DNA from 3 places in the Candidatus Pantoea multigeneris genome. Region 1 is predicted to be linked to each of the others. Evidence: predicted binding sites of a transcription regulator. Region 1 holds the regulator's gene; each other region holds the start of a gene.
The links. Region 1 encodes sigma-54, which starts transcription at its own class of promoters, with help from an activator protein. Its sites were predicted from a motif close to GTTGGCACANNTTTCGCTNT; they were not measured.
Positions count from the first base shown of each region.

Region 1 (6,072 bases):
GAACTGTGCGATCTGATTCTACTAGCGCAAAACAAATTTGAGGATGCCAAAGGGCAATCGGTATGAGTAAAAGCAGGCGTTGGATAACGCTGATCCTGGCGCTAATTGCACTGGTATTGATTGGCTGGAACTTAGCCAATCCCGATGATACCCAGACGCCAGCCGCCACTAACGATCAGGAGCCAACTTACACCAGTGCTAACTCAGACTCGGTGGTGTATAACCCGCTGGGCGGCCTGGCTTATCGTTTGGTGTCTGACAAAGCGACCTATTTCTCGCTACAGGAAATCAGCTGGTTCGATAATCCAGTGATGACCACTTACGATGACAACAAAGTGGCGACCTGGTCGGTACGAGCAGATAAAGCCAAGCTGACCAAAGATCGTATGTTGTATCTTTACGGGCACGTCGTGGTGAAATCTCTGACGGCCGATGCACCTCTACAGCGAATTGAAACTGACAGTGCGCAGGTTAACCTCGTCACCCAGGATGTGACATCGGAAAGCCAGGTCACATTGTTTGGCAGCAACTTTAATTCTACCGGTATGAAAATGCGCGGTAACTTACGAACTAAAAATGCCGAGTTGATTGAAAAGGTCAAATCCTCCTATGAAATTCAAAATTAACTACAGCATTAAGCTGTTGATGGTAAGCGCCCTGCTGGCGAGCAGCGTACCGGCACTCGCCCTGACCGGCGACTCGGACAAGCCGGTGAACATCGATTCAATCAACCAGGCGCTGGATCTACAAGGTAACGTTGCCACCTTTACGGGCAACGTGGTCGTCACTCAGGGTTCAATTAAAATCACTGCGGATAAAGTCGTTGTGACACGTCCCGGTGGCGACAGCAAAAAAACCATCGTCGATGCCTGGGGTAATCCCGCGACCTTCTATCAGATGCAGGACAGCGGAAAACCGGTTCAGGGCCACGCCGCCAAGCTCCATTACGAACTGGCCAATGATTTCATTGAGCTGACAGGCAATGCCTTTATCCAGCAGCAAGACAGCAACATCAAAGGCGACCGCATTACTTATCTGGTTAAGCAGCAGAAAATGCAGGCCTACAGTCAAGGCCAGAGCAAACGCGTCACCACAGTGTTGGTACCTTCGCAGCTGCAAGATAAGAACGGTTCATCCAACGGCGCTAAAAAGAGTAACTGATCCTTATGGCAACTTTAGTCGCAGAAAACCTGGCAAAAGCTTATAAAGGCCGCCGTGTGGTCGAAGACGTCAGCCTGCAGGTTAAATCTGGCGAAATCGTCGGCCTGCTCGGCCCTAATGGTGCGGGCAAGACCACAACCTTCTATATGGTTGTCGGTATTGTCCCACGCGATGCCGGACGCATCGTGATTGATGACGAAGATATCAGTATCTTGCCGCTCCACGCGCGTGCGCGTCGTGGCATTGGTTACCTGCCGCAGGAGGCGTCTATTTTCCGCCGCCTCAGCGTGTACGACAACCTGATGGCAGTCCTGCAGATCCGTGATGACTTAACCGAAGAGCAGCGCCAGGATCGCGCCAAAGAGCTAATGGAAGAGTTTCATATCGAGCACCTGCGTGACAGCCTGGGTCAGGCACTGTCCGGTGGGGAACGCCGTAGGGTGGAAATTGCGCGCGCACTGGCGGCAAATCCTAAATTCATCCTGCTGGATGAACCCTTCGCGGGGGTTGACCCGATTTCCGTTATCGACATCAAAAAAATTATCGAACACCTGCGCGACAGTGGCTTAGGCGTACTGATCACTGACCACAACGTGCGTGAAACCCTGGCAGTGTGTGAACGCGCCTACATCGTAAGCCAGGGCCACCTGATTGCCCACGGTACCCCCGCAGAAATCCTGGAAGATGAACAGGTTAAACGGGTTTATTTGGGTGAAGAGTTCAGACTCTGATAAGGTGTTCGTAACAATTGATGTAAGCGTTAAGGAAATCCTGTCGGGACTATGAAGCAAGGTTTGCAACTCAGGCTCAGCCAACAGCTGGCAATGACACCGCAACTGCAGCAGGCGATTCGTCTGCTGCAACTTTCTACGCTTGAACTCCAGCAGGAACTGCAACAAGCTCTGGAGAGCAACCCATTACTGGAGCAGACAGAACAGCACGATGAAGTTGATGCACGTGAGTACGAAGAGAAAGAAGCTCTGGATACCCGCGAAGCGTTAGAGCAGAAAGATATGCCGGAAGAGCTGCCGCTGGATGCCACGTGGGACGAGATTTACACCGCAGGGACTCCCTCTGGCACCGGCACCGACTATCAGGACGATGAACTGCCGATCTACCAGGGTGAAACCACCCAGTCACTGCAAGATTATCTGATGTGGCAGGTAGAGCTTACCCCGTTTAGCGATACCGATCGCGCCATCGCCACCTCGATTGTTGATGCCATTGACCCCACTGGCTATCTGACTGTACCGCTGGAAGACATTTACGACAGCATCGGCGACGAAGAGCTAACCCTGGAAGAAGTCGAAGCGGTGCTTAAACGCGTGCAACGCTTTGACCCGGTGGGTGTTGGTGCACGCGATCTGCGTGACTGTCTGCTGGTACAACTCTCTCAGTTTGCGCCAGAAACCCCGATGTTGTCTGAAGCTCGCTTGATAGTCAGCGAGCATCTGGATCTGCTTGCCAACCATGATTTCCGTAGCCTGATGCGCGTGACCCGGCTTAAAGAGGAGATCCTCAAAGCCGCCATGCTGCTGATTCAGTCTCTTGATCCGCGCCCCGGCCAGTCAATTAATACCGGCGAACCCGAATATGTGATTCCCGATGTGCTGGTGCGCAAAGTGGGCTCACGCTGGAGCGTGGAACTGAATAGCGATAGCCTGCCCCGTCTGCGTATCAATCAACAATATGCCGCCATGAGTGGCAATACGCGCAATGACAGCGACAGCCAGTTTATTCGCAGCAATCTGCAAGAAGCACGCTGGCTGATCAAAAGTCTCGAAAGCCGTAATGATACACTGCTCAAAGTGAGCCGCTGTATCGTTGAGCAGCAGCAGGAGTTCTTTGAACAGGGCGAAGAGTTTATGCGCCCAATGGTACTGGCAGATATTGCTCAGGTGGTCGACATGCACGAATCCACCATTTCACGCGTCACGACGCAAAAGTATCTGCACAGCCCACGCGGCATTTTTGAGCTGAAGTATTTCTTCTCCAGCCATGTGAATACCGAAGGCGGTGGTGAAGCCTCTTCCACCGCCATACGCGCTCTGGTGAAAAAGCTGATCTCAACCGAGAACCCAGCCAAACCCTTGAGCGACAGCAAATTGACCTCCATGTTATCAGAACAGGGGATCATGGTGGCACGTCGTACCGTCGCCAAATACCGCGAGTCTTTGTCTATCCCGCCATCAAACCAGCGTAAACAGCTGGTGTGAAAGAAATGAGAAGGAAGACCTATGCAGCTGAACCTTACTGGGCAGAATGTTGAACTCACACCGGCATTACGTGAGTTCATCAATGAAAAGTTTCCTAAGCTGGAACACTTTTTTGATCATATCAATCAGGCCTATATTGTCCTGAAAGTAGAGAAGGTGAAGCAGGTAGCGGATGCTACACTGCATATAAACGGTGGTGAGATCCATGCCTCTGCCGAGGCGGATGACATGTACGCGGCCATCGACGGGCTCATCGACAAGCTGGCCCGTCAGTTGACTAAACATAAAGACAAACTGAGAAAACACTAACCTTCACCTTTGCCGGGCCGTATCAGCGTGCCCCGATGCAGACTATGGGGCGGATTAACCGCCCCGTTTTGCCATCTGTGCAGAGGCCAGCGGCGCGCTATTGCGTCAGGCTGGCAGGTGAACATGCAAGTGAAACCACAATGAACAACGATCTAACACTGGAACTGAGCGCTGTGCTCACCCCAGACTGTACCCGCAGCAGTGTACACTGCCAAAGTAAAAAACGTGCGCTGGAAATCATCAGCGAACTGGCAGCGAAACAGCTAAATTTGCCTCACCAGACGCTTTTCGAAGCGATTCTGACGCGTGAACGCATGGGCAGTACTGGCATCGGTAATGGTATTGCCATCCCACACGGTAAGCTTGAAGAAGATACCTTGCGCGCGGTGGCGGTCTTTATCAGTCTGGAACAACCCATCGCCTTTGATGCGGTGGATAACCAGCCTGTTGATCTGTTGTTTGCTCTGCTGGTTCCCGCCGATCAGTGCAAAACCCACCTGCACACGCTGTCGCTGGTGGCAAAAAGACTGGCGGATAAAACGGTTTGTCGTCGGTTACGTGCAGCGCAGAGCAATGAAGAACTCTACGCCATAATTACAGAATCACCGGAAGAGCAGTAAGTGCATTTTACCGGCGTGTTTGCCGGTTAATAACGGGAGACAAGGTCATGGTGCTGATGATTGTCAGTGGCCGTTCTGGATCGGGGAAATCGGTGGCGCTGCGCGCCCTCGAAGACATGGGTTTTTACTGTGTTGATAACCTGCCAGTCACACTGCTGCCTGAACTGGCGAATTCGCTGTCCACACGAAATATTTCGGCGGCAGTGAGCATTGATGTACGTAATATGCCGGAATCACCGGAGATTCTGGAAGCCGCACTGGATAATTTGCCAGAAAACTTCTCGCCACAGTTGCTGTTTCTTGATGCCGATCGCAACACATTGATCCGTCGCTATAGCGATACGCGTCGTTTGCACCCCCTTTCCAGTAAGAACTTATCGCTGGAAAGCGCCATTGATGAAGAGAACGATCTCCTGGAGCCGCTGCGATCGCGTGCGGATCTGATTGTCGATACGTCGGAAATGTCGGTGCATGAGCTGGCGGAAATGCTGCGTACACGCCTGTTAGGCAAGCGTGAACGTGAGCTGACCATGGTCTTTGAGTCTTTCGGCTATAAACACGGTATTCCGATTGATGCCGATTACGTGTTTGACGTGCGTTTTTTGCCCAATCCACACTGGGATCCCAAACTACGCCCGATGACCGGTTTAGATCGCCCGGTTGCTGCGTTTCTTGATCGCCATACCGAAGTACATAATTTCATCTACCAGACCCGCAGCTATCTCGAACTGTGGCTTCCGATGCTGGAGACCAACAACCGTAGTTACCTGACGGTGGCGATTGGCTGTACCGGGGGAAAACACCGTTCGGTGTATATTGCTGAGCAACTGGCAGACTACTTCCGCTCGCGGGGCAAGAATGTTCAGTCCCGTCACCGCACGCTGGAAAAACGTAAATCATGACGGTCAAACAAACGGTAGAAATCAGAAACAAACTGGGGATGCACGCACGCCCAGCGATGAAACTCTTTGAGCTGGTTCAGAGCTTTGATGCCGAAGTGCTGCTGCGTAATGAAGCGGGCACAGAAGCCGAAGCCAGCAGCGTCATCGCGCTGTTGATGCTGGACTCCGCGCAGGGCGGCCATATTGAAATCGAAGCCAACGGCCCGCAGGAAACTGAAGCCCTGAAGGCCGTGATTGAGCTGTTCGAAGCAGGTTTCGACGAAGATTAATTCAGCCGGTAACGCTGTAAAAATCCTTCTCCTCCCAGTTGGCGCATCTGGCGCATGATCCACTGCTGGCGCGAACGCGTATAGCCAGAAGGTGCATCAGCACGGAACAAAATAGGGTTAGGGAGTACCGCAGCCAACAGCGCCGCTTCGCTGATGGTTAACCGGCTAGCCGGTTTATGAAAGTAGCGCTGTGCTGCGGCTTCGACACCAAATGTCCCGTTACCAAACTCCGCGATATTCAGATACACCGTCAAAATCCGCTGTTTACTCCACAACGTTTCCAGCCCCACCGTCAAACCCGCCTCCAGACCTTTACGCACCCAGCTACGCCCATCCCACAAAAACAGGTTTTTGGCGGTTTGCTGAGAAAGCGTTGAAGCACCACGCATGCGCCCATCATCACCGTTTTCCAACACAGTGCTGATCGCATCCACATCGAAGCCCCAATGGGTCGGAAATTTTTGATCTTCTGAGGCGATAACGGCCAGTTTCATCCAGGGGGAAATTTCATCATGCCCTACCCAATCTGAGTGGGCCACGTTGTGAAAATTGCCCTGCATCAAAGCAGCGATCTGCCGTTCAGCCATGACGGCCG
Region 1 covers NZ_VWXF01000005.1:197,264-203,335, forward strand. The annotation lists gene kdsC (3-deoxy-manno-octulosonate-8-phosphatase KdsC) at 1-66, shown strand, start outside; gene lptC (LPS export ABC transporter periplasmic protein LptC) at 63-626, shown strand; gene lptA (lipopolysaccharide ABC transporter substrate-binding protein LptA) at 610-1,161, shown strand; gene lptB (LPS export ABC transporter ATP-binding protein) at 1,167-1,892, shown strand; gene rpoN (RNA polymerase factor sigma-54) at 1,944-3,377, shown strand; gene hpf (ribosome hibernation promoting factor) at 3,399-3,686, shown strand; gene ptsN (PTS IIA-like nitrogen regulatory protein PtsN) at 3,827-4,306, shown strand; gene rapZ (RNase adapter RapZ) at 4,354-5,208, shown strand; gene npr (PTS phosphocarrier protein NPr) at 5,205-5,477, shown strand; gene mtgA (monofunctional biosynthetic peptidoglycan transglycosylase) at 5,474-6,072, opposite strand, start outside.

Region 2 (6,072 bases), on a different contig from region 1:
GGCTGACACCACCTATCGTCGCTAACAGCGAGATCTGCACCGTGACCCACAGGCCGGAAAGGAGCTCCGGCCAGTAGGGCAACAGGGCGGGAAAGTTAAGTTGCCCCATCATGCCCGCCCTTACGCGCCGAGATTGGCAGGCAGCGGCGCTTTCAACCACTCTTCGGAGAGTTTGTTCAGGGTGCCGTCTTTAATACCCTGCGCAATCACCGCATTCAGCTTCGTCTTCAGTCCATCTTCATTCTTTTTCAGGCCGATGTAGCAAGGCGAGTCTTTCAGCATGAACTGCGCTACTGGCGCTTTCTGTGGATTTTGGCGTGCAATTGCGGCCACCACCAGGTTCCCTGTCGCCACATACTGCACCTGACCAGACAAGTAAGCCGACAGCGTGGTGTTGTTATCTTCATAGCGCTTAATGCTGGCATCTTTCGGCGCTACGCTGCTCAGCACCATATCTTCCACCGCACCACGCGTAACACCGATGGTTTTTCCACTCAGCGCAGCGGCATCTTTCAGCGCTTCACCCTGTGGGCCAAAGACCCCAAGGAAGAAAGGCGCGTAGGCGTTGGTAAAATCAATCACTCGCTCACGCTCCGGGTTTTTCCCCATGCTGGAGATCACCAGATCGACTTTGTCGGTTTGCAGGTAGGGCACGCGGTTAGCGCTGGAGACCGGCACCAGTTGCAGTTTTACTTTCATCTGCTGTGCGATGTATTTCGCGGTGTCGATGTCATAACCCTGTGGTTGCAGATCGGTCCCGACCGATCCAAACGGCGGGAAATCTTGTGGCACTGCCACACGAATCACACCCCGTTTTTCAATATCCTGTAGCTGGTCCGCCAAGGCGGCTCCTGTCTGAGCCATCATCAGCGCTGCACCGATCACTGCCATCACGACTTTTTTCATTATGCACCCCGGTCAATAAACATGAAACAAAAGATTCTTGATCAAATCATTTGCAACTGTTGTGCCAACTGAAACAAATGACTCAGCGTGCAATAGTTGCCTGTTTTACTGGCGGTAAATAAAAAAACGGGCCAAAAGCCCGCTTTAGTGGTGTGAATCATAATGGTGCAATGCACCAATATTGCGCCCTGTTATCGCTGTTCCAGCTCATCCAACTGCTGATACAGGTGAGCAATCTGGTGAATTCTTTGCCGACCTTCGGTTAAAAGTTCATGCAGCAGTGCATTTGCCAGCAGGTTGATCAGGCTCATGGCGGAGGAGTAGCTGTCAAAGGCCGAAACGCTGTCCAGCGGGGCGCACAGCTGCCAGCGCGCCAGGTTCAACACGCTTTGCGCCTGCGGTTCACACAGCACCAGCAGCGGGATCTCGCTCTGCTGTAACTGCTGCATCAGTGGGCGAATCAGGCGTGGGCGGCGACGGAATGCCATCACAATCACCAGATCGTCCGGGGTAATATCCACCAACTCTTCCGCCAGCGTCTGGCCGGGCTGCGGCAAAATGTGTACCTGCTGGCGCGCCTGCAACAGCTGCTGGCGCAGGTGCAGCGCGACCGGATAGGCGTTGCGCATCCCAATGATAAATACCCGTCTGGCCTGCGCCATCGCGCTGATTACCTCGGCAAACTGCCGGGCATCAATGCTATTGATCCACTGCGTCAGGTTGGCCATTTCCTGTTTGTAATGGCGTGCTAACAGCGTGTTGCCCTGCACTGCATCTCGGTTGTCCGTTAACGGCATACCGCTCTGACGCAGAATACGCAGCTCATCGCGCATGTCTTTGTACTTCTCATAGCCCAGGCGCTTAAACAGTCGGCTCACCGTCGCCTTGGAAACCCCGCTCAGACGCGCCAGCTCAGCACTGTTGTAGCTGATCAGGTCGTCAAAATGGTCGAAAACAAAGTCTGCAATCCGCTGTTCCTGCGGGGAAAGCTGGGAATAGTGCTCGCGCAGCCGTTCATCAAGTTGTTTCATCGCCGTTCCTGTAACTTTCGTTTCAGCACAACCTAGCATAAATTGATCCAGGTTGATGCCGCTTGCACATTTGCATCAACCTGGAACAGCTCTTGCTTACTCACCCTGTCACCCTATGAAAAAGAGATCATCATGATTCAGAGTAATATGGCGCCGTTGGGCATGGCGGTCACACCTCATCATCTCGCCAGTGAAAGTGCCCTGGCGGTACTGCGTGAGGGCGGAAACGCGCTGGAGGCGATGGTCGCCGCTGCCGCCACCATTGCAGTGGTCTACCCGCATATGAATGGGCTGGGCGGTGATAGCTTCTGGCTGGTGGTGCCGCCTCAGGGCGAGCCGATCGCCATTGACGCCAGCGGGGCCGCAGGCTCGCTGGCCCACCCGGATTTTTATCACGGTGAGCGCACCATTCCGCATCGTGGGCCAAAAGCCGCGCTAACCGTAGCGGGCACGGTCAGCGGCTGGGACGAAGCGCTACAACTGGCGCAGGAACTGGGCGGCGGAAGCCTGCCTCTGCCGCGCCTGCTGCGTGATGCCATCCGTTACGCTGCCGACGGGATTCCGGTCACTGCCTCACAAGCGGCTGCCACCGCCAGCAAGCGTGCTGAACTCCAGCATCAGCCGGGCTTTGCCGAGACCTACCTGCCAGATGGCGAAGTGCCGCGCCCAGGCAGTCGTTTCACCCAACCGGCGCTGGCGCGCACGTTGTCTCAACTCAGCGAAGAGGGTTTAGCCAGTTTCTATCGCGGCCCGCTGGCACACCAACTGGCGCGCGGTTTTTCTGCTTTGGGTATGCCAATCACCCTGGAGGATTTACAGCAGCAGCGTGCGCGTCGCACCCAGCCTCTGCATCTGAAACACAGCGAGGGCGATATCTGGAATGTCGCGCCTCCGACTCAGGGACTGGTTTCACTGTCTATTCTTGGGATCACCGATCACCTCGCGATGGCCGAGGCCGATGAGGCGCACACGGTACACCGCATTGTCGAGGCCACAAAACAGGCCTTCAGCCTGCGCGATCAACACATTACCGATCCACGCCACGTCACAGAAGATCTGCAAGCCATACTGGATGGCGATCAACTGGCGACCTTTGCTGCCGGGATCGATGACGATCGTGCCAGCCCGTGGGGCACCGGACGTGGGCCTGGAGATACGGTCTGGATGGGTGTGATGGACAGCAGTGGACTGGCGGTGTCGTTTATTCAAAGTATCTATCATGAATTTGGCAGCGGCGTGGTGATCCCAGATAGCGGGATTACCTGGCAGAACCGTGGCGCAGCGTTTAGCCTCGATCCGCACCACTTGCTGGCATTAGCACCGGGTAAACAGCCGTTCCATACGCTCAATCCTGCTGCCGCCCGTCTGAAAGATGGCCGGGTGATGGTGTATGGATCAATGGGGGGCGATGGGCAGCCACAAACCCAGGCGGCGATTTTTACCCGCCACGTATTGCAAGGCGTACCGCTGCAACAGGCGGTAAGTGCTCCACGCTGGCTGCTGGGCCGTACCTGGGGCCAGAGCTCTGATTCGCTGAAGCTGGAGGGCCGTTTCGCGCCAGAAACAGTAGAACAACTGCGCCAGCTTGGTCATGAGGTTGAACTGCTGCCGGACTACAGCGAAGCCGTCGGTCACGCCGGTGCGATTGTGCGTCACATTAACGGCATGCTGGAAGGCGCGAGCGATCCGCGCAGCAACGGCAGTGCCGCCGGTTTCTGAAAGGAGATAAACATGACACAGCAGACAGACTGGGCCGCCTATATCGCTCAGATGGAACAGATTCTTGACCTGGAACTCGACGAGTCACGCCGGGCAGAACTGCGGGTGCAGTTTGAACGCATCGCCGGGCTGGCCGCACCGCTGATGGCGGTAAAACTGGACGACCGACTGGAAGTGGCGGGAGTGTTTAACCCATGCAATTAAGTGAGTTGTCATTACGCCAGTTACAGCAGGCTATCGCCAGCGGTGAACTGGCGGCACATGAAGTGGCTGAGCAGACGCTATCTGCCATTGAGCAGCATAACCCGGCACTCAACGCCTGGACGGATGTCACCGGCCAACGCATGTTGAAAGAAGCCAGCCGCATTGATGACCTGCGCCGCGAAGGCGGGCAACTGCCTGCGCTGGCGGGTGTACCCTATGCGGTAAAAAATCTGTTTGATGTCAGCGGCTACAGTACGCTGGCCGGCGCCAGCCTGTTCAGCGATCGCCCTGCCGCACGCGCAGATGCGTTTGCCGTGCAGCAGCTACAGCGCCACGGTGCGACCCTGAGCGGCATGGTGAATATGGATGCCTACGCGTATGGCTTTACCACCGAGAACAGCCATTATGGCGCCACGCACAATCCGCACGATTTAGCACGCGTTGCCGGAGGCTCCTCAGGCGGTTCCGCCGCTGCGGTTGCGGCTGGGCTGGTGACGTTTTCACTCGGCACTGACACCAACGGCTCGATTCGCGTCCCTGCCTCCCTGTGCGGTATTTATGGCCTGAAACCGACCTTTGGCCGCCTGTCACGCAGCGGCAGTCACCCTTTTGTCGCCAGCCTCGACCATATTGGCCCGTTTGCCCGTCGGGTGGATGACCTGGCGCTGGTCTATGATTGCCTGCAAGGGCGAGACGCCACTGATGCCTTCCAGGCCGATCGTGATGCTGAGCCGGTGTTGAATTCACTGGTGCAAGGTCAGGAAGGCCTGCGTAGCGCGGTGTTGGGGGGCTTTTTCACCACCTGGTGTGATGATGATGCCCGCAGTGCGCTGAACATCGTCGCGGGCGCACTGCAAGCCGCTGATGAGCTCACACTGCCACAGGCTGAACTGGCGCGCTCGGCCGCCTTTATTTTGACGGCGGCTGAAGGCGGAAATCATTACCTGCCAGCATTGCGCCAGTCCCCGGAACGCTTTGAACCGAACTCCCGCGAACGTCTGCTGGCCGGTGCGATGCTACCAGGCGCATGGTATGTACAGGCACAGCGTTTCCGTCGTCACTTCCAGCAGCAGGTGCTGCCGCTGTTTGAACATTTCGACGTACTGATTGCGCCTGCAACCCCTTGTACTGCGCCGCTGATCGGCCAGGAGACCATTGCGGTCAACGGCCAACAGCTCCCGACCAAAGCCAGTATGGGCATGCTGACCCAGCCCATCTCTTACCTCGGTCTTCCGGTGTGCACCGTGCCGTTAAAAACCGCCGGTGGCTTGCCGATTGGCATTCAGCTGATCGCAGCCCCCTTCCGTGAAGAAGATGCTCTGCGTGCCGCCTATGCACTGGAGCAGGCCGGATTAACCTTTCCACATTAATGACACGCCCGAAGTCAGCGGATGCTGGCTTCGGCAATCCAGACAGGATGCAACATGACATCAGAACAGATTAACCACCCGCCGGTACTGGCTGAGGTGACGGACGCTTTTTATCGTTATGAGACGGCACTGGTCACCAATGATGTGGAAGTGCTGGATGAGTTGTTCTGGCACGATGCGCGCACCGTACGGCTCGGTGCAGGTGAAAACCTGTACGGCATCGATGAGATCCGTGCTTTTCGCGCGGCACGTCCGTCAAAAGGGCTGGATCGCCAGCTCCGTAACACGGTGATCACCACTTTTGGTCACGATTTTGCCGTGTGCAGTACCGAGTTTACGCGTGAAGGTGTAGACAAAATTGGCCGTCAACAACAGACCTGGGTACGAATGCCCGCAGGCTGGCGCATTGTTGCCGCGCAAGTCAGCCTGATGAGCTAACGCTGACAGCCGCACCCGCGTGCGGCTGTTGGTCACACTACAGCTGAGGTGCCGGGTGATGTTTCACCCAGTGATCGGCGATTTGCTGGCGAGTACAGATCCACACATCGTCGTGCTGCTGAATGTGATCGAGGAAGCGTTGCAGCGCTTTAAAACGACCAGGCCGGCCTAACAGGCGACAGTGCATACCAATCGACATCATCTTCGGCGCACTCTCCCCCTCTTCATACAGCACATCAAAGCTGTCACGCAGATAGGTATAAAACTGCTCAGCGGTGTTGAAGCCCTGCGGGGTGGCGAAGCGCATATCATTGCACTCCAGCGTGTAAGGGATGATCAGATGCGGTTTTACCGTGCCATCCTGACAGGTCACCTGGGTCCAGAAAGGTAAATCATCACCGTAA
Region 2 covers NZ_VWXF01000008.1:210,808-216,879, forward strand. The annotation lists gene F3J40_RS18245 (amino acid ABC transporter permease) at 1-112, opposite strand, end outside; gene F3J40_RS18250 (transporter substrate-binding domain-containing protein) at 121-906, opposite strand; gene hpxU (MurR/RpiR family transcriptional regulator HpxU) at 1,098-1,937, opposite strand; gene F3J40_RS18260 (gamma-glutamyltransferase family protein) at 2,070-3,656, shown strand; gene hpxX (oxalurate catabolism protein HpxX) at 3,669-3,860, shown strand; gene F3J40_RS18270 (AtzE family amidohydrolase) at 3,851-5,230, shown strand; gene hpxZ (oxalurate catabolism protein HpxZ) at 5,285-5,668, shown strand; gene puuE (allantoinase PuuE) at 5,706-6,072, opposite strand, start outside.
Region 2: a site for sigma-54 is predicted at 2,017-2,036, ahead of F3J40_RS18260 (gamma-glutamyltransferase family protein). Genes of this name have one in related genera too.

Region 3 (6,072 bases), on a different contig from region 1:
GTTACCTCGGCGCGGTCGCGCTGTTGGTGATTATTGCCATTTTGCAACTTCTGCCGCCTCATCTGGTGGGGGTTATTGTGGATGGCGTAACACATCAAACGCTGGGCGTTGGGCGTTTAATGATGTGGATTGGCGTGATGCTGTTCACTGCGGTGATTGTTTATCTTCTGCGTTATGTCTGGCGTGTGCTGTTATTTGGCGCGTCTTATCAACTGGCCGTTGAGCTGCGGGAAAAGTTCTACCACCAGTTAAGCCAGCAGCATCCCGCTTTCTATCTCCGTCACCGGACGGGCGATCTTATTGCACGAGCCACCAACGATGTCGATCGCGTGGTGTTTGCCGCCGGTGAAGGCGTGCTCACCCTGGTCGATTCCCTGGTGATGGGGTGTGTGGTGCTGATCGTTATGAGCGTACAGATCAGCTGGGAACTCACGTTGCTGGCGCTGCTGCCTATGCCCCTGATGGCCATTGCGATTCATCGCTACGGTAACCAGCTCCACGCCCGTTTCAAACTGGCTCAGGCCGGGTTTTCTGCGCTCAATGATCAGACCCAAGAGAGCCTGAGCAGTATCCGTATGATCAAAGCCTTTGGCCTCGAAGCACATCAGTCCAGGCTGTTTGCGGACATTGCGCGCGACACCGGAGAGAAGAACCTGCGGGTAGCGCGAGTAGATGCGCGGTTTGACCCGACGATTTATGTCGCGATTGGGTTTTCTAATTTACTGGCGATTGGCGGGGGAAGCTGGATGGTGTGGCACGGTTCCCTGACGCTGGGCCAGCTCACCAGCTTTGTCATGTATCTCGGGTTGATGATTTGGCCGATGTTGGCACTGGCCTGGATGTTCAATATTGTTGAGCGCGGGAGTGCAGCCTGGAGCCGAATTCGTGCGCTGCTGGCGGAAGCCCCTGCCGTCCCTGATGGCAGCAAAACACTGCCTGAACAGCCGGGTACGTTACAGATTGCGATCTGTCAGTTCAGCTATCCGGCCAGCACTGCACCGGTATTGCATCACATCAATTGCCAGCTCAAACCGGGGCAAATGCTCGGGTTATGTGGCCCGACCGGGAGCGGAAAAAGTACGCTATTAAGCCTGATTCAGCGCCATTTTGACCTTATTGAAGGCGAAATTCGTTTCCACAACCTGCCGTTGACAGAACTGCGCATTGATAGCTGGCGGAGTCGTTTGGCCGTGGTCAGCCAGACTGCGTTCCTGTTCTCAGATAGCATCGCCAATAATATTGCGCTGGGTAAACCCCACGCCAGCCTCGATGAGATTCGCCATGTGGCAAAGCTTGCCTGCGTCGATGAAGACATTATGCATCTGCCTCAAGGCTATGACACCGAAGTGGGGGAACGGGGGGTGATGCTTTCAGGTGGACAGAAACAGCGTATTGCCATTGCGCGCGCGCTGCTGGTGAATGCCGAAATCCTGATCCTTGATGATGCGTTATCTGCCGTTGATGGCCGCACCGAACATGAAATTTTACGCAATCTTCGCCAGTGGGGGCGGGGTAGAACCGTGATTATCAGCGCCCACCGCCTCTCTGCGTTGACTGAAGCCAGCGAAATCCTGGTACTGCAACAAGGCAGTGTTGCTCAACGTGGCGATCACCACAGCCTGAGCAGCCAGCCGGGTTGGTATCGTGATATGCATCGCTACCAACAAATAGAAGCGGCTCTGGATGATGACCTGCCTGCGAAAGAGGTGCCATATGGCGAAGCCCACTAAAATTTGGCCCACCCTCAAGCGCCTGCTGGCCTATGGCAATCCGTGGCGAAAATCACTGCTGTTAGCGATGCTGATGCTGTGGACTGCTGCCGCCGCAGAAGTGGCTGGCCCCGCAATGATCAGCTATTTCATTGACCATCTGCTGGCGCGCCATGAAATGCCATGGGGGATGGTCGCCGGTCTGGTCGTGGGGTTTATCCTGCTACAGCTGCTGGCGGCTGGCTTACATTACGGCCAGTCATTGCTGTTTAACCGTGCGGCGATTGGCGTCGTTCAGCGTTTACGCTGTGAAGTGATGGATGCGGCACTGCGCCAGCCGCTTAGCGCTTTCGATACTCAGCCGGTAGGGCAGGTTATTGCCCGCGTCACCAATGATACGGAAGTGATTCGCGATCTGTGGGTGACGGTCGTGGCGACGGTGCTGCGCAGTGCCGCGTTGGTCGGGGCGATGCTCGTCGCCATGTTCACGCTTGACTGGCGTATGGCCTGGGTCGCCATTGCGATTTTCCCGCTGGTCTTCAGCGTAATGCTGATTTATCAGCGTTACAGCACCCCCATTGCCCGCCGCGTGCGCAGCTATCTCGCGGAGATCAACAACGGCTTCAATGAAGTAATCAGTGGGATGAGCGTCATTCAGCAGTTCCGCCAACAGGCGCGTTTTGGCGAGCGTATGAGTGAAGCCAGTCAGTCACACTACCTGGCGCGCATGCAAACGCTGCGGCTGGACGGCTTTTTACTGCGGCCGCTGTTAAGTCTGTTTTCTGCGGTGATCCTCTGCGGCTTGCTGCTGCTGTTCAGTTTTAATGCACCCGGCGTGTTTGAGGTTGGCGTGCTGTATGCGTTTATTACCTACCTCGGGCGTTTAAACGAGCCACTGATAGAACTCACCACGCAGCAGTCCATGTTGCAGCAGGCGGTGGTCTCTGGTGAGCGCGTCTTTGAGCTGATAGATGCGGCGCAGCAGTGCTATGGCAACGATATTCAGCCGCTGTCCAGCGGTCGGATTGAAGTCCGTCATCTTAATTTTGCCTATCGTGACGATCGTACCGTACTCAGTGACGTCAGTGTTACCGTACCCTCACGTAATTTCATCGCGTTGGTGGGGCATACGGGCAGTGGTAAAAGTACCCTCGCGAGCCTGCTGATGGGCTACTACCCTGCATCGAGTGGTGAGATTTTGCTGGACGATCGTCCGATTGGCGATTTATCACACCAGGCGCTGCGGCAGAGTATTGCGATGGTGCAACAAGACCCGGTCGTTCTCGCGGAGTCGTTGTTGGAAAATGTTCGCCTTGGGCGCGATATTGAGGAAGACCAGGTCTGGCAGGCGCTGGAGCAAGTACAGCTTGCCAAACTGGCGCGCGCACTACCGCAGGGGCTGCATACCCGTCTGGGTGAGCAGGGGAATACCCTTTCTGTTGGGCAGAAGCAGCTGCTGGCGCTGGCTCGGGTACTGGTCTCCCTGCCAAAAATCCTGATCCTTGATGAAGCCACCGCCAACATTGACTCTGAGACTGAACAGGCGATCCAACACACCTTACGCCGTTTACGTGAGCACACCACGCTGGTGGTGATTGCGCATCGGCTGTCGACAGTGACAGAAGCGGATTCTATTTTAGTGCTACATCGCGGTCGTGTGGTTGAGCAGGGTAGTCACCATCAACTCCTCGCCGAGCAGGGGCGCTACTGGCAAATGTATCAGTTGCAACAAGCTGGCGATGTGCTGATGACGAGCAATTCCTTAACCTCGACCGGCTAATTGCACCTTTTTCGTCCACACATATCAGACAGTTCTGTATAGATGCACTGATTTGGGCTTTTGAAGCACCAAATCAGTGCATTTTGTGCGGGCTTTCACCACCACCTCCCGCTTCATGCTGTTTCATGTCACAAACCAGGCCGCAAGTCATCTCGCCTGGCCCGAAAATACCCGCATTTATCATTTATGGCACGGCGTTTGCTTATGTTTAACCGTGTCCGGTGTGACTCACAATTTTAACTATCTGGAGGGGATCGTATGAAGCTGGTTACCGTGGTAATCAAACCGTTCAAGCTGGAGGACGTGCGTGAAGCTTTGTCCTCCATTGGTATTCAGGGGCTGACGGTGACGGAAGTTAAAGGATTTGGCCGCCAGAAAGGACATGCCGAACTGTATCGTGGTGCGGAATACAGCGTCAATTTCCTGCCTAAAGTAAAAATTGATATCGCCATTGCTGATGACCAACTGGACGAAGTTGTTGATGTTATTAGCAAAGCTGCCTACACCGGAAAAATTGGTGACGGGAAGATTTTCGTTGCCGAACTGGAACGCGTCATCCGTATCCGTACGGGCGAGAATGACGAAGCCGCACTGTAAAACCTGCTCAGTAAAATGTGATGGGATGAAAAAAATGAATAAAGTCTTCACTAAGTTAGGCCTTACCAGCCTTGCATTGTCACCATCGCTCGCGATGGCTGCTGCACCTGCGGTAGCAGACAAAGCCGATAACGCTTTTATGATGATTTGCACTGCGTTAGTGCTGTTTATGTCTATTCCAGGGATCGCGCTGTTCTACGGCGGATTAATTCGCGGCAAAAACGTCTTGTCTCTGCTGACTCAGGTTGCGGTGACCTTCTCACTGGTGATTGTGCTGTGGGTGCTGTATGGCTACTCGCTGGCATTCAGCACCGGTAACGCGTTCTTCGGTGATTTCCAGTGGGCGATGTTGAAGAACATTGAACTGAAATCCCTGATGGGGACGTTCTACCAGTATATTCACGTGGCGTTCCAGGCTTCCTTCGCCTGTATTACTGTCGGCCTGATTGTGGGTTCGATTGCAGAACGTATCCGTTTCTCTGCGGTGCTGATCTTCGTCGCGGTGTGGCTGACGCTGGCTTACCTGCCGATTGCACACATGGTATGGGGCGGCGGTTACCTGGCGCTGGATGGCGCACTGGACTTCGCTGGCGGTACTGTAGTTCACATCAACGCAGCGGTTGCTGGTTTGGTCGGTGCCTACCTGGTGGGCAAACGTGCTGGCTTTGGTAAAGAAGCCTTCAAACCTCACAACCTGCCAATGGTCTTCACCGGTACAGCGATTCTGTATGTGGGTTGGTTTGGCTTCAACGCCGGTTCTGCTTCTTCTGCTAACGAAATTGCCGGCCTTGCCTTCCTGAATACTGTGGTTGCCACTGCGGGTGCAACGCTCTCCTGGACCTTCGGCGAGTGGGCTGTTCGTGGTAAGCCTTCACTGCTGGGCGCCAGCTCAGGCTTCATCGCGGGTCTGGTAGGTATTACCCCGGCTTGTGGTTATGTGGGTGTAGGCGGTGCGCTGATTATCGGTCTGGCTGCTGGCCTGGCAGGTATCTGGGGTGTGACCACCCTGAAGAAATGGCTGCGCGTGGATGACCCTTGTGATGTGTTCGGTGTACACGGCGTCTGCGGCATCATGGGTTGCGTAATGACCGGTATCTTTGCCTCTTCTTCACTGGGTGGCGTTGGCTACGCGGAAGGTGTGACGATGAGCCATCAGGTCTGGGTGCAGTTGTTCAGCTGTGGTGTGACCATCGTCTGGTCTGCTGTCGTTGCATTCATCAGCTTTAAAGTTGCCGATATGATTGTAGGCCTGCGTGTACCAGAAGATCAGGAACGCGAAGGTCTGGATGTTAACAGCCACGGCGAGAACGCTTACAACCAGTAAGTGCCGTGGATGGGAAATGCAGTGCGCTAAAATAAAAACCGAGGGGGCGATAACGCCCCCCATTTTTTTTACTCTTCCCGTTGGCGCATAACGCCTTCCTGCACCGTAGAAGCCACCAACTCTCCCTGCTGGTTATAAAACTCGCCTCGTACAAACCCACGCGCACCAGAAGCAGAAGGGCTAGTGATGCTATACAGCAGCCATTCATTGAGATTAAAGGGACGATGGAACCACATGGAGTGGTCGATGGTCGCCACTTGCATATCCCGTTCGAGGAAGCCTTTGCCGTGTGGTTGCAGCGCCACCGGTAGGAAGTTAAGGTCGGAAGCGTAGCCCAACAGATACTGATGGATACGTCGATCTTCCGGCAAGCTACCATTGGCGCGGATCCAGAGCTGACGTGCGCCTTCAGCAACATGGCCTTTGAGTGGGTTATAGAGCTGTACCGGTCTTATCTCCAGCGGCCGTTCTGCGAGGAACTTTTCACGCACTTTAGGCGGGATCAAATGTTGGATCTGCCTTGCTGCGTCCTGTTCCGAGGGCAGATTATCGGGCCCTGGCACCTGAGGCATTTGCTGCTGGTGTTCAAAGCCGCTTTCCGGCGACTGGAAAGAAGCTGTCATATAGAAAATCGGCTGACCGTGCTGAATTGCACTGACGCG
Region 3 covers NZ_VWXF01000008.1:38,861-44,932, reverse strand. The annotation lists gene F3J40_RS17480 (SmdA family multidrug ABC transporter permease/ATP-binding protein) at 1-1,730, shown strand, start outside; gene F3J40_RS17475 (SmdB family multidrug efflux ABC transporter permease/ATP-binding protein) at 1,714-3,489, shown strand; gene glnK (P-II family nitrogen regulator) at 3,748-4,086, shown strand; gene amtB (ammonium transporter AmtB) at 4,121-5,410, shown strand; gene tesB (acyl-CoA thioesterase II) at 5,479-6,072, opposite strand, start outside.
Region 3: a site for sigma-54 is predicted at 3,675-3,694, ahead of glnK (P-II family nitrogen regulator). Genes of this name have one in related genera too.